DNA from 3 places in the Enterobacter sp. CFEC122 genome. Region 2 is predicted to be linked to each of the others. Evidence: riboswitches for the same ligand, from Rfam matches in the RefSeq annotation. Region 2 holds a riboswitch; each other region holds the start of a gene.
The links. A riboswitch is a leader RNA that binds a small molecule or an ion and turns the genes downstream of it on or off. The one in region 2 is predicted to bind thiamine pyrophosphate.
Positions count from the first base shown of each region.

Region 1 (3,272 bases), on a different contig from region 2:
CATCGTCATCGACATAGCGAATGCGCTTGAGCAAAAAGACCTCGCTGTCCGGGGAGATCGACAGGTGGTTGGCCACCTCTTCCGGACACTTCACCACCCGCTTGTTGACCCAGAGCGTATTCGGCTTCTTGCCGCGCAGCACCACCTGCTGGGAAAAACCGCGCGCCTCTTTAAGCGAATATTCGAAGATATTGTTGATTTGCGTGCCATAGCCACGGGCGCGCGTCACCACGCCCTCTTCTTCCAGCGCCTGCATCGCTTTACGCACGGTAATGCGCGACACCCCGGTCAACTGGCTCAGATCGCGCTCGCCGGGCAAAATATTCCCGTGCTCCAGCACCCCGCTGCGCACCGCGTTTTTTACCGTTTCGGCAAACTTCAGGTACAGCGGCGTGTTATCGGGCGCGGCGATCCGTTCATTCAGTTGAGCGATTAACCGGGTATGCGCTTGTTCCATCTCTGTTTTCTCAGGCGTGATGTATTCTGCCAGTATACTGGCTTACCACCATGCATGAAAATGGTGTACCGGCCCAATACCGTGACCGACTTCCAGAGTATCGGCTTTTGCCAGTGCCGCCGAGAGCCAGGCTTTTGCTTCGCTAACCGTATCGGCCCAGCTTTCATGACGTGGGCGCAGCGCCGCCAGTGCGGCCGAGAGCGTACAGCCCGTGCCGTGGGTATTTTTGGTCTGCACGCGCGGCGCGGTAAAGCGTACTTCGCCGTCGCGGGTAAAGAGCCAGTCCGGACTTTCCGGATCATCAAGATGCCCGCCCTTCATCAGCACCGCCCCGCAGCCCATCGCCAGCAGCGCATTGCCCTGCTCTTTCATTTCCCGTTCAGTTTGCGCGTGCGGCGCGCCCAGCAGCGCGGCGGCTTCCGGAAGATTGGGCGTGATGAGCGCTGCCTGCGGCAGCAGCTTATTGCGCAGCGTCTCGACGGCGGAGGCGGAGAGCAGCGGATCGCCGCTTTTTGCCAGCATGACGGTATCCAGCACCACGTTTTGCACCTGATAGCGCTTAAGCCGTTCGGCCACCGCTTCCACAATGTCCGTTTCGGCCAGCATGCCGATCTTGGTGGTATCAATACGCACGTCGCTGAACACCGAATCCAGCTGCGCGGCAACAAAATCTGGCTCGATGCGGTAGACCGACTGCACGCCGCACGTGTTTTGCGCCACCAGCGCGGTGATGACCGAGCAGCCGTACGCGCCCAACGCCGAGAAGGTTTTCAGGTCTGCCTGGATACCCGCGCCGCCGCTGGGATCGGTGCCGGCAATGGTCAGGGCGTTAATCCGCTTCATGACTGCTCCTCCAGCGTATAGAGCGCGTCGAGGAACGCGCTGGCAAAACTGCCCGGGCCGCGCGAGTGCGCAACGGCCACCGTTCCGGCCCGCTTCATCCATCCGCAGGCGGCGGCGATGTTATCCAGCCGGTCACCCGGCAGCGAGCAGCTCGCCGCCACAACGGCAGAGAGCGCGCACCCGGTGCCCACCACGCGCGTCATCAGCGGGTCACCGCCGGTAACCGTTCGGGTGCGTTGCCCGTCCGTGATGTAGTCTACCTCGCCGGTGACCACCACAATCGTATTGATCTGCCGTGCCAGCGCCTGGGCAGCAGGCACCGCGCTGGCGGCGGTATCGGTCGTATCGACGCCGCGCCCGCCCGCGCTCATCCCGGCGAGGGCAAGGATTTCGGAAGCATTGCCGCGAATGGCGGCCGGTTTCAGGGCAAGGATTTGATGGCAAAACCGGGTGCGGAACGCCAGGGCACCCACGGCAACCGGGTCCAGCGTCCAGGGTTTGCCTGCCGCTACCGCACTTTCAATCGCACGACGCATCGACTGGGCGCGCAGCGCGGTCAGCGTGCCAACGTTAACCAGCAGCGCATCGGCTATCGCGGCAAACTGCTCGGCCTCTTCGGCCTCGATCACCATCGCCGGAGATGCGCCCAGTGCCAGCAAAACGTTGGCCGTAAAGGTCTGTACGACGTCATTCGTCATACAGTGGGTCAGCGGAGAACGGGTTCGGAAGTGGTGTAAAACGTGTAAATCGAGCAGGTCAGGCTGCATGGGTTCGCTCCTGCCTTGCGTGAAGAAGCGATGACCGGGAAGGCATCTGACTTCCCTACGCTGGCATTATCCAGATCAGGTAATACGGGTATTTCTCAGCCTTCACAAAGAAGGGCACCCCGAGTCAAAATACTTTTAAAACAATGATTTATTAAAATCAATGTTCTCAATCAGTGTAACCGTGGCCACTGGCCAGGCGCAAGGAGTTTTGATTTATCACGGCAGCGTTCGCGTTATGAATCTCCCTAAACACGTTTTCGCTAGCATCTTCAACATAAATATTTTTTCCTGGTATATCCCGGAACAAAAATGAGCTGATTTCATTTTCATTCGAAGCTGACGAAAGGTTCGATAATAAATAATCGGCAAAAACCCATAAATTTACATAAACTGTTATGTGTATTATTAACCCATTTTAATCAAAACACTTAAATACAATTAATGTATTGGTGTTTTATATCTAATTTCACTCTCATCCATTATGAAAGGCTATCTTATTGTATTATAAGATTATTACGCCAGGTCTTTCTGGATCGACTCGTTTAGCTATTCCTGCTATTTATGATTTAGATCAATAATCAAAATTACACATTCATAGATAGTTACTGCACGTTACGAAATAAGTTATCAAACCAAAATTTCCACCGTTAATCGTGAATTAATTCAGATATAACAAGACGTTGTATCTTCCCGCCAGGATAGCGCCCTTACTTTATTTTTTCTTGTAGTGATGATGAGAGCTTTAAAATGAACTATTTAAATACAACAGCTATCGCTGTTTTTGGTTTTGTGTTCGCTGGTTCAATGAATACCGCAAATGCAGCGGAAGTAAACGTAAACCTTGACGATAACGTCAATAATCCAGGTGCTCACATTCAAATTCAGGGTACCGATAAAACCGCCTATAACCTTGATAACATCGAGGGGAGTAACATTAAGCAAGACGGGCAAATCTATAACCTTCAGGGCGATATTGACAGAGCAAATACAGCTATTAATAAAGCACAAGATACAGCTAACACCGCTCAAGATGGCGTAAACGCTAACACTCAAGCTAACGCTATCCTTAATCAGAAAGTCGACGATAACAAAGCAGTTCAAACAATCATTGATAACAAACAGAATATATTGATTGATAACACTAATAATAAAGCAGATGTGGCTTTACAAGGCGTTATTACTAACGGTCAAGCAATCATTGATAC
Region 1 covers NZ_JBRIQR010000007.1:98,786-102,057, forward strand. The annotation lists gene ACVCAM_RS07160 (GntR family transcriptional regulator) at 1-457, opposite strand, end outside; gene thiD (bifunctional hydroxymethylpyrimidine kinase/phosphomethylpyrimidine kinase) at 500-1,300, opposite strand; gene thiM (hydroxyethylthiazole kinase) at 1,297-2,067, opposite strand; TPP riboswitch at 2,103-2,199, opposite strand; gene ACVCAM_RS07175 (YadA C-terminal domain-containing protein) at 2,815-3,272, shown strand, end outside.
Region 1: linked by a shared signal. The riboswitch ahead of thiM (hydroxyethylthiazole kinase) and the one ahead of thiB (thiamine ABC transporter substrate binding subunit) in region 2 are both predicted to bind thiamine pyrophosphate.

Region 2 (3,272 bases):
CATCTGGACTATCGCCAGCAGTGCGGCGCGACCGGGATCGTAGTCGTAACTCAGCGCCTGGTAAATCGCCAGCTCAATGGTGGTGGCCTGCGGCCCGCCGCCGAGTGACAGCACGGTGGCAAAGCTGGCAAAGCAGAGCATAAAGATTAACGCCGCCACGGGCGGGAGCTGGCGGCGCAGCCACGGCCATTCGACAAAACGAAAGAACGACCAGCCGCGCATGCCGAGCTGGGCGGCAATCTGCCGCTGCTCGCCGGGAATGTTCTCCAGCGCCTGCAAAAAGAGGCGCGTTGCCATCGGCATATTGAAAAATACGTGCGCCAGCAGAATGCCCTGCAGTCCGTAAGGCGAGAATGACCACTCAATACCAAGCTGGCCGAACAGCGAGGCCAGCCAGCCCTGGCGGCCGTAAACGCTCAGAATACCAAATACCGCTACCAGCACGGGCAGGATCAGCGTCATGGCGCACAGGCGCAGCAGGGCCTGCCTGCCGGGGAAACGCCGCCGATAGAGCGCGCGTGCAAGAAAAATAGCCGGGATCGCCGACAGCAGGGCAGAAAGAGCCGCCTGCCAGAAGGAGAACCGGATAACGTGCCAGAGGTAGCTGTCGTGCCAGAGGGCGAGCAGGTCGCTCTCCGGTGCGTTAAACCACAGCGCAAGAAAGGCTCCCAGACTGACCGCCACCATCACGACGGCGGCGAGCAATCCGGGGAGTAACCAGCCGGGAATTAACGGCTGACGGCGCGTTGCCATTCACTTACCCATGCGGCACGCTGCGCGGCGACCTGCTGCGGCGTAAACTCCAGCGAGGTTTTCGGCTTGGTCAGCTGCTCAAAACCTGCGGGTAGCGTAACGCTGGTGACCGGATACATCCAGTTGCCCGCTGGAATGGCGTTCTGGAATGCCGGTGAAACCATAAATTTCAGGAACTTCTCGGCCAGTTCCGGCTGTTTGCTGGCGGCGGTACGCGCGGCCACTTCCACCTGCAGATAGTGCCCTTCCGCAAAATCAGCCGCAGCATAGTTGTCTTTCTTCTCGGCGATAATGTGGTAGGCCGGGGAGGTGGTGTAGCTCAGCACCAGATCGCTTTCACCTTTCAGGAACAGGCCATAGGCTTCGCTCCAGCCTTTGGTCACGGTGACGGTTTTGGCGGCCAGCTTCTGCCACGCTTCCGGCGCCTTATCGCCGTAGACTTTCTGCATCCACAGCAGCAGGCCCAGGCCCGGCGTGCTGGTCCGCGGATCTTCATAAATCACGCGCCACTTCTGGTCGCTTTCCACCAGCTCTTTCAGGCTCTTCGGCGGGTTTTTCAGCTTGTTTTTATCGTAGACGAAAGCAAAGTAGCCGTAGTCGAACGGCACAAAGGTGTCGTTGTTCCAGCCGCCCGGCACGTTAACGGCCTCTGCCGCGACGCCGCTTTTGGCAAAGAGTTTGGTTTGCGAGGCGGCTTCCAGCAGGTTGTTATCCAGCCCGAGCACCACGTCGGCCTTGCTGTTTTTGCCTTCCATGCGCAGGCGGTTGAGCAGCGAAACGCCATCTTCCAGCGCCACGAACTTCAGCTCGCAGTTGCAGTCGGCTTCAAAGGCTTTTTTGACGACCGGGCCAGGGCCCCAGTCGGCGGAGAAGGAGTCGTAGGTGTAGACCGTCAGAACGGGCTTGGCTAAAGCGGGCAGCGCGAACAGCGCCAGCAGGGGGAGAACTTTTTTTAACACTTTGCACCTCAGGGTTGAGTGGCAAAGGATTTTGAGCGACAGCCTCAAATCCCTTCGCCGGCGTTATCCGGATCAGGTTCGACGGGTATTATCTCAGCGCACATCTGTGATGCAGCACCCCGTTGAGAACGGCGCTATTGTAATGATTTGGTGAATATTACGAAAGCGTTATGGCTCCGGGGGCGCAAACCAGGCGGATTTAAAATCAAACCAGCCCAGGGTGTTCATCCGCAGGCCGCGCATGCTGCGCTGGCCCTGGATCATCAGCCAGTGGTGGATCAGCGGGACGATCGCCTGCTCGGCCAGCAGCTGCTGGCACCATACGGCAAGATTCATCTCGCCCGCACGCCACAGAGCGGCATCCTGCTGCCAGTCCCGGTCGATGCAGTGCTGGATCAGCGGGACTTCATACAAATGCGAGAAGAGGGAAAAATCGAGCGGCAGGGTGAAGTTGGCGCTGTTCAGCCAGATATCGCTGGCGATTTCCCCCTGATGCCATTCGTCATAGTCCACTTCCCTGATGTCCAGCCTGACTCCCTCCGCTGCCAGCAGGCGGGTCATGATCCTCGCGATAAAACGATGCTCAACATGATCGCGGTAGTAGGTCAGGGTGATGGACTCCAGCCCTGCGGGTTTGTCGCAGCGCGTTGGTCGGGCATGGTGCCAGCGCGGAAGCAGGCCGTACGCCGGGAACCAGTATGTCTGGTATTGCTCTTCCGCATGGTAGATAAGATTGGAAGGAGACAGCACGTGGCTGATCCACTTGCGGACAGCCGGGTTTGCCCCACGGTGGGTGCGGCGGTCAAAGAGGAGATAGTAGCAGCCCTCCTCCAGGCGGCTCTCCAAGGCCTTTTCTCCGGTGGTGGGGCCTTCAAGCGTCAGCCCGCAGCTCAGGTCTTCATTGAGATCCGGCAATACCCACACGTTCACTTCGTCGATCAGCGCCCGATAGCCAAAGTAGTCATCGAACGCGCGGATTTTCAGCTGGTTGCTGTTATTGCGGGAGACGGAGTAGGGCCCGGTGCCAATCGGCTGGCTGGCAAAATTGTTCAATGATTCCCACTCGGCGGGCAAAATCATTGAGGGCACATAGCCCAGCAGCCAGGGAAGCCACTTGTCCTGCTGCGACAGCTCAATATCCAGCGTCCAGGCCGTGGGGGAGTGGATGCGCGAAATATGCGAGTAGAGCGGCAGCCTGCGGGCGCGTTCCAGAGAGGCGATGACGTCGTGCATCTCCAGTTCGCGACCGTGGTGAAAGTGGATGCCCGGGCGTAAGAAGAAGCGCCAGTGGCGCGGGGAAAGCTGTTGCCAGTGGTGCGCGATATCCGCCTCCAGTTCCCCGTTTTCCTCATTTATCCGCGTCAGGCCGCTGAAGATTTGTCGGGCCATGTGGGTTTCAGAACGCCGTAACGCCGTGCCGGGCAACAGATTTTTCATCGGACGGTAGTAGAGCACCCGCAGAATGTGTCGGCCCTGACGAAAACTGCGTCCGAGATGGGAGACCAGCATCTGGCGCACGGCGGCCTTGTCGCCCACCAGCTGGACCAGCTGATCGATACG
Region 2 covers NZ_JBRIQR010000026.1:28,489-31,760, forward strand. The annotation lists gene thiP (thiamine/thiamine pyrophosphate ABC transporter permease ThiP) at 1-753, opposite strand, end outside; gene thiB (thiamine ABC transporter substrate binding subunit) at 729-1,712, opposite strand; TPP riboswitch at 1,744-1,844, opposite strand; gene sgrR (HTH-type transcriptional regulator SgrR) at 1,881-3,272, opposite strand, start outside.

Region 3 (3,272 bases), on a different contig from region 2:
ATCGATAACGATCTCGCCGCTGTCATAGTCGGCCATAAAGGCCGTCATCAGCGACTGCGGGAACGGCCACGGCTGGGAGGTGACGTAGCGCAGGTTCTTCACTTTGATTCCGCTCTCTTCCATCACCTCGCGCGCCACTGCCTGCTCCAGCGTTTCGCCCACTTCGACGAACCCGGCCAGCACGGTATGAATGCCGTTGCGATGGCGGGTATGCTGTGCAAGCAAAATAGAGTCATCCCGACGGATAGCGACGATAATGCACGGCGCAATTTGTGGGTAATAACGTTCGCGGCAGTGGCTGCAGAGCATCGCCCACTCGGTTTTACTCGGGTGCATGGTATGGCCGCAATAGCCGCAGTATTTGTGCGAACGGTAAAACTCCGCCAGCTGCACGCCCCGCCCCGCCAGCTGGAACAGGCCTACGTCCAGATCCAACACCTGGCGAACGGATCCCATATCCAGACGACGCGATTGTTGGATCAACCACACGGGTTCACCCTGCCACTCGCCGATCTTCAGCGCAGGCTGGCCCACGAGATCGAACGTTTCCGCCGCACCATAGGGCAGCTCTCCACCGGGCAACCATAATTTTTGTTCGTGACTGACGATCCACCAACCCAGATCTGATTTTTCAATAATACGATCCATATCTATTGCACTACCTTCGCTTCACTGACATGTTGTTAGCACTGTGGTTACATTCTGGATGAGCAGATTCAATCCTACACTTTGCGGAGTCGACCATGTTAAACCAGCTAGAAAGCCTGACTGAGCGCGTTAGAGGAAGTAACAAACTGGTGGATCGCTGGCTACATGTGCGCAAGCATCTACTCGTGGCTTATTACAATCTGGTCGGTCTTAAGCCTGGCAAAGAATCGTTTATGCGGCTGAATGAAAAAGCGCTGGATGATTTTTGTCAGAGCCTGGTCGACTACCTGTCCGACGGCCATTTCAATATTTATGAACGCATTATCCGCGAAATGGAAGGGACAACGCCGTATTTAGCGGCCAGCAAACTTTGTCCGCTGCTGGAAGCCAACACCCAGCAGATCATGGATTACTACGATTCCACGCTTGAGAACGCCATCGATCACGATAACTATCTTGAGTTCCAGCAGGCGCTTTCCGACCTTGGCGAAGCGCTGGAAGAGCGATTCACGCTGGAAGATAAGCTGATTAGCCTCGTCCTGGACGCCAGCCCCGAAGATAACATCGCGCGCCCGGCTTGAGTTCTTAATCGTTAACGAGTAATTTACAACCATTCGCCCCTCTCACGAGGGGGATTTTTCTTGTCGGAGTGCCCAGAGCGAAAGCCGGGCTGAGACCGTTAATTCGGGATCCGCGGAACCTGATCAGGCTAATACCTGCGAAGGGAACAAGAGTCACACTGCTGTTGTATCGCCCCCCGGGCGATCCTCTCTTGCTTCATCCGTCGTCTGACAAGCCATGTCCTTCACTTTTGGAATGAGCTATGTCTACTGCAAAACTGACCCGCCGCGAACAGCGTGCACAGGCCCAACACTTCATCGACACCCTGGAAGGCACCGCTTTCCCGAACTCGAAACGCATCTACATTTCCGGCTCGCAGGCCGATATCCGCGTCCCGATGCGCGAAATCCAGCTCAGCCCGACGCTTATCGGCGGCAGCAAAGAGAATCCGCAGTATGAAGACAACGAAGCCGTGCCGGTGTATGACACCTCCGGCCCGTACGGCGATCCTGATGTGGCTATTAACGTCCAGCAGGGTCTGGCAAAGCTGCGCCAGCCGTGGATAGAGGCGCGTAACGACTGCGAAGAACTGAGCGTACGCAGTTCTGCATACACCAAAGAACGCCTGGCCGACGACGGTCTGGACGCGCTGCGCTTTACCGGCCTGCTGACGCCAAAACGCGCCAGAGCGGGCAAATGCGTGACGCAGCTGCACTACGCCCGCCAGGGGATCGTCACGCCGGAGATGGAGTTCATCGCCATCCGCGAGAACATGGGCCGCGAGCGTATCCGCAGCGAAGTGCTGCGCTACCAGCACCCGGGCGAAGGCTTTGGCGCACGCCTGCCGGCGAACATCACGCCGGAGTTTGTGCGTGACGAAGTGGCCGCAGGCCGCGCGATCATCCCCGCCAACATTAACCACCCGGAATCCGAGCCGATGATTATCGGCCGCAACTTCCTGGTGAAGGTCAACGCTAACATCGGTAATTCGGCCGTCACCTCCTCCATCGAAGAAGAGGTTGAAAAGCTTGTCTGGTCAACGCGCTGGGGCGCGGACACGGTAATGGATCTCTCCACCGGCCGCTATATTCACGAAACCCGCGAATGGATCCTGCGTAACAGCCCGGTTCCGATTGGCACCGTCCCGATTTATCAGGCGCTGGAGAAGGTCAACGGCATTGCCGAAAACCTCACCTGGGAAGCGTTCCGCGACACGCTGCTGGAGCAGGCGGAACAGGGCGTGGACTACTTCACCATTCACGCGGGCGTGCTGCTGCGCTACGTGCCGATGACCGCGAAGCGTCTGACCGGCATCGTCTCGCGCGGCGGTTCGATCATGGCGAAGTGGTGCCTCTCCCATCACCAGGAGAACTTCCTCTACGAACACTTCCGCGAGATCTGCGAAATCTGCGCCGCTTACGATGTCTCTCTGTCGCTGGGCGACGGCCTGCGCCCGGGCTCCATCCGCGACGCCAACGACGAAGCGCAGTTTGCCGAGCTGCACACGCTGGGCGAACTGACCAAAATCGCCTGGGAGTATGACGTGCAGGTGATGATTGAAGGCCCGGGCCACGTGCCGATGCAGATGATCCGCCGCAACATGACCGAAGAGCTGGAGCACTGCCACGAAGCGCCGTTCTACACGCTGGGGCCGCTGACCACCGACATCGCGCCGGGCTATGACCACTTCACGTCAGGCATTGGGGCGGCGATGATCGGCTGGTTCGGCTGCGCCATGCTCTGCTACGTGACGCCGAAAGAGCACCTCGGCCTGCCTAACAAAGAGGACGTGAAACAGGGGCTGATCACCTACAAGATTGCCGCCCACGCGGCGGATCTGGCGAAAGGCCATCCGGGCGCGCAAATCCGTGATAACGCCATGTCGAAGGCGCGCTTTGAATTCCGCTGGGAAGACCAGTTCAACCTGGCGCTGGATCCGTTCACCGCCCGCGCCTACCACGACGAAACCCTGCCGCAGGAATCGGGCAAAGTCGCGCACTTCTGCTCCATGTGTGGGCCGAAGTTCTGCTCGATGAAAATCAGCCAGGAGGTGCGCGACTACG
Region 3 covers NZ_JBRIQR010000039.1:32,659-35,930, reverse strand. The annotation lists gene nudC (NAD(+) diphosphatase) at 1-648, opposite strand, end outside; gene ACVCAM_RS21320 (Rsd/AlgQ family anti-sigma factor) at 744-1,229, shown strand; TPP riboswitch at 1,284-1,392, shown strand; gene thiC (phosphomethylpyrimidine synthase ThiC) at 1,472-3,272, shown strand, end outside.
Region 3: linked by a shared signal. The riboswitch ahead of thiC (phosphomethylpyrimidine synthase ThiC) and the one ahead of thiB (thiamine ABC transporter substrate binding subunit) in region 2 are both predicted to bind thiamine pyrophosphate.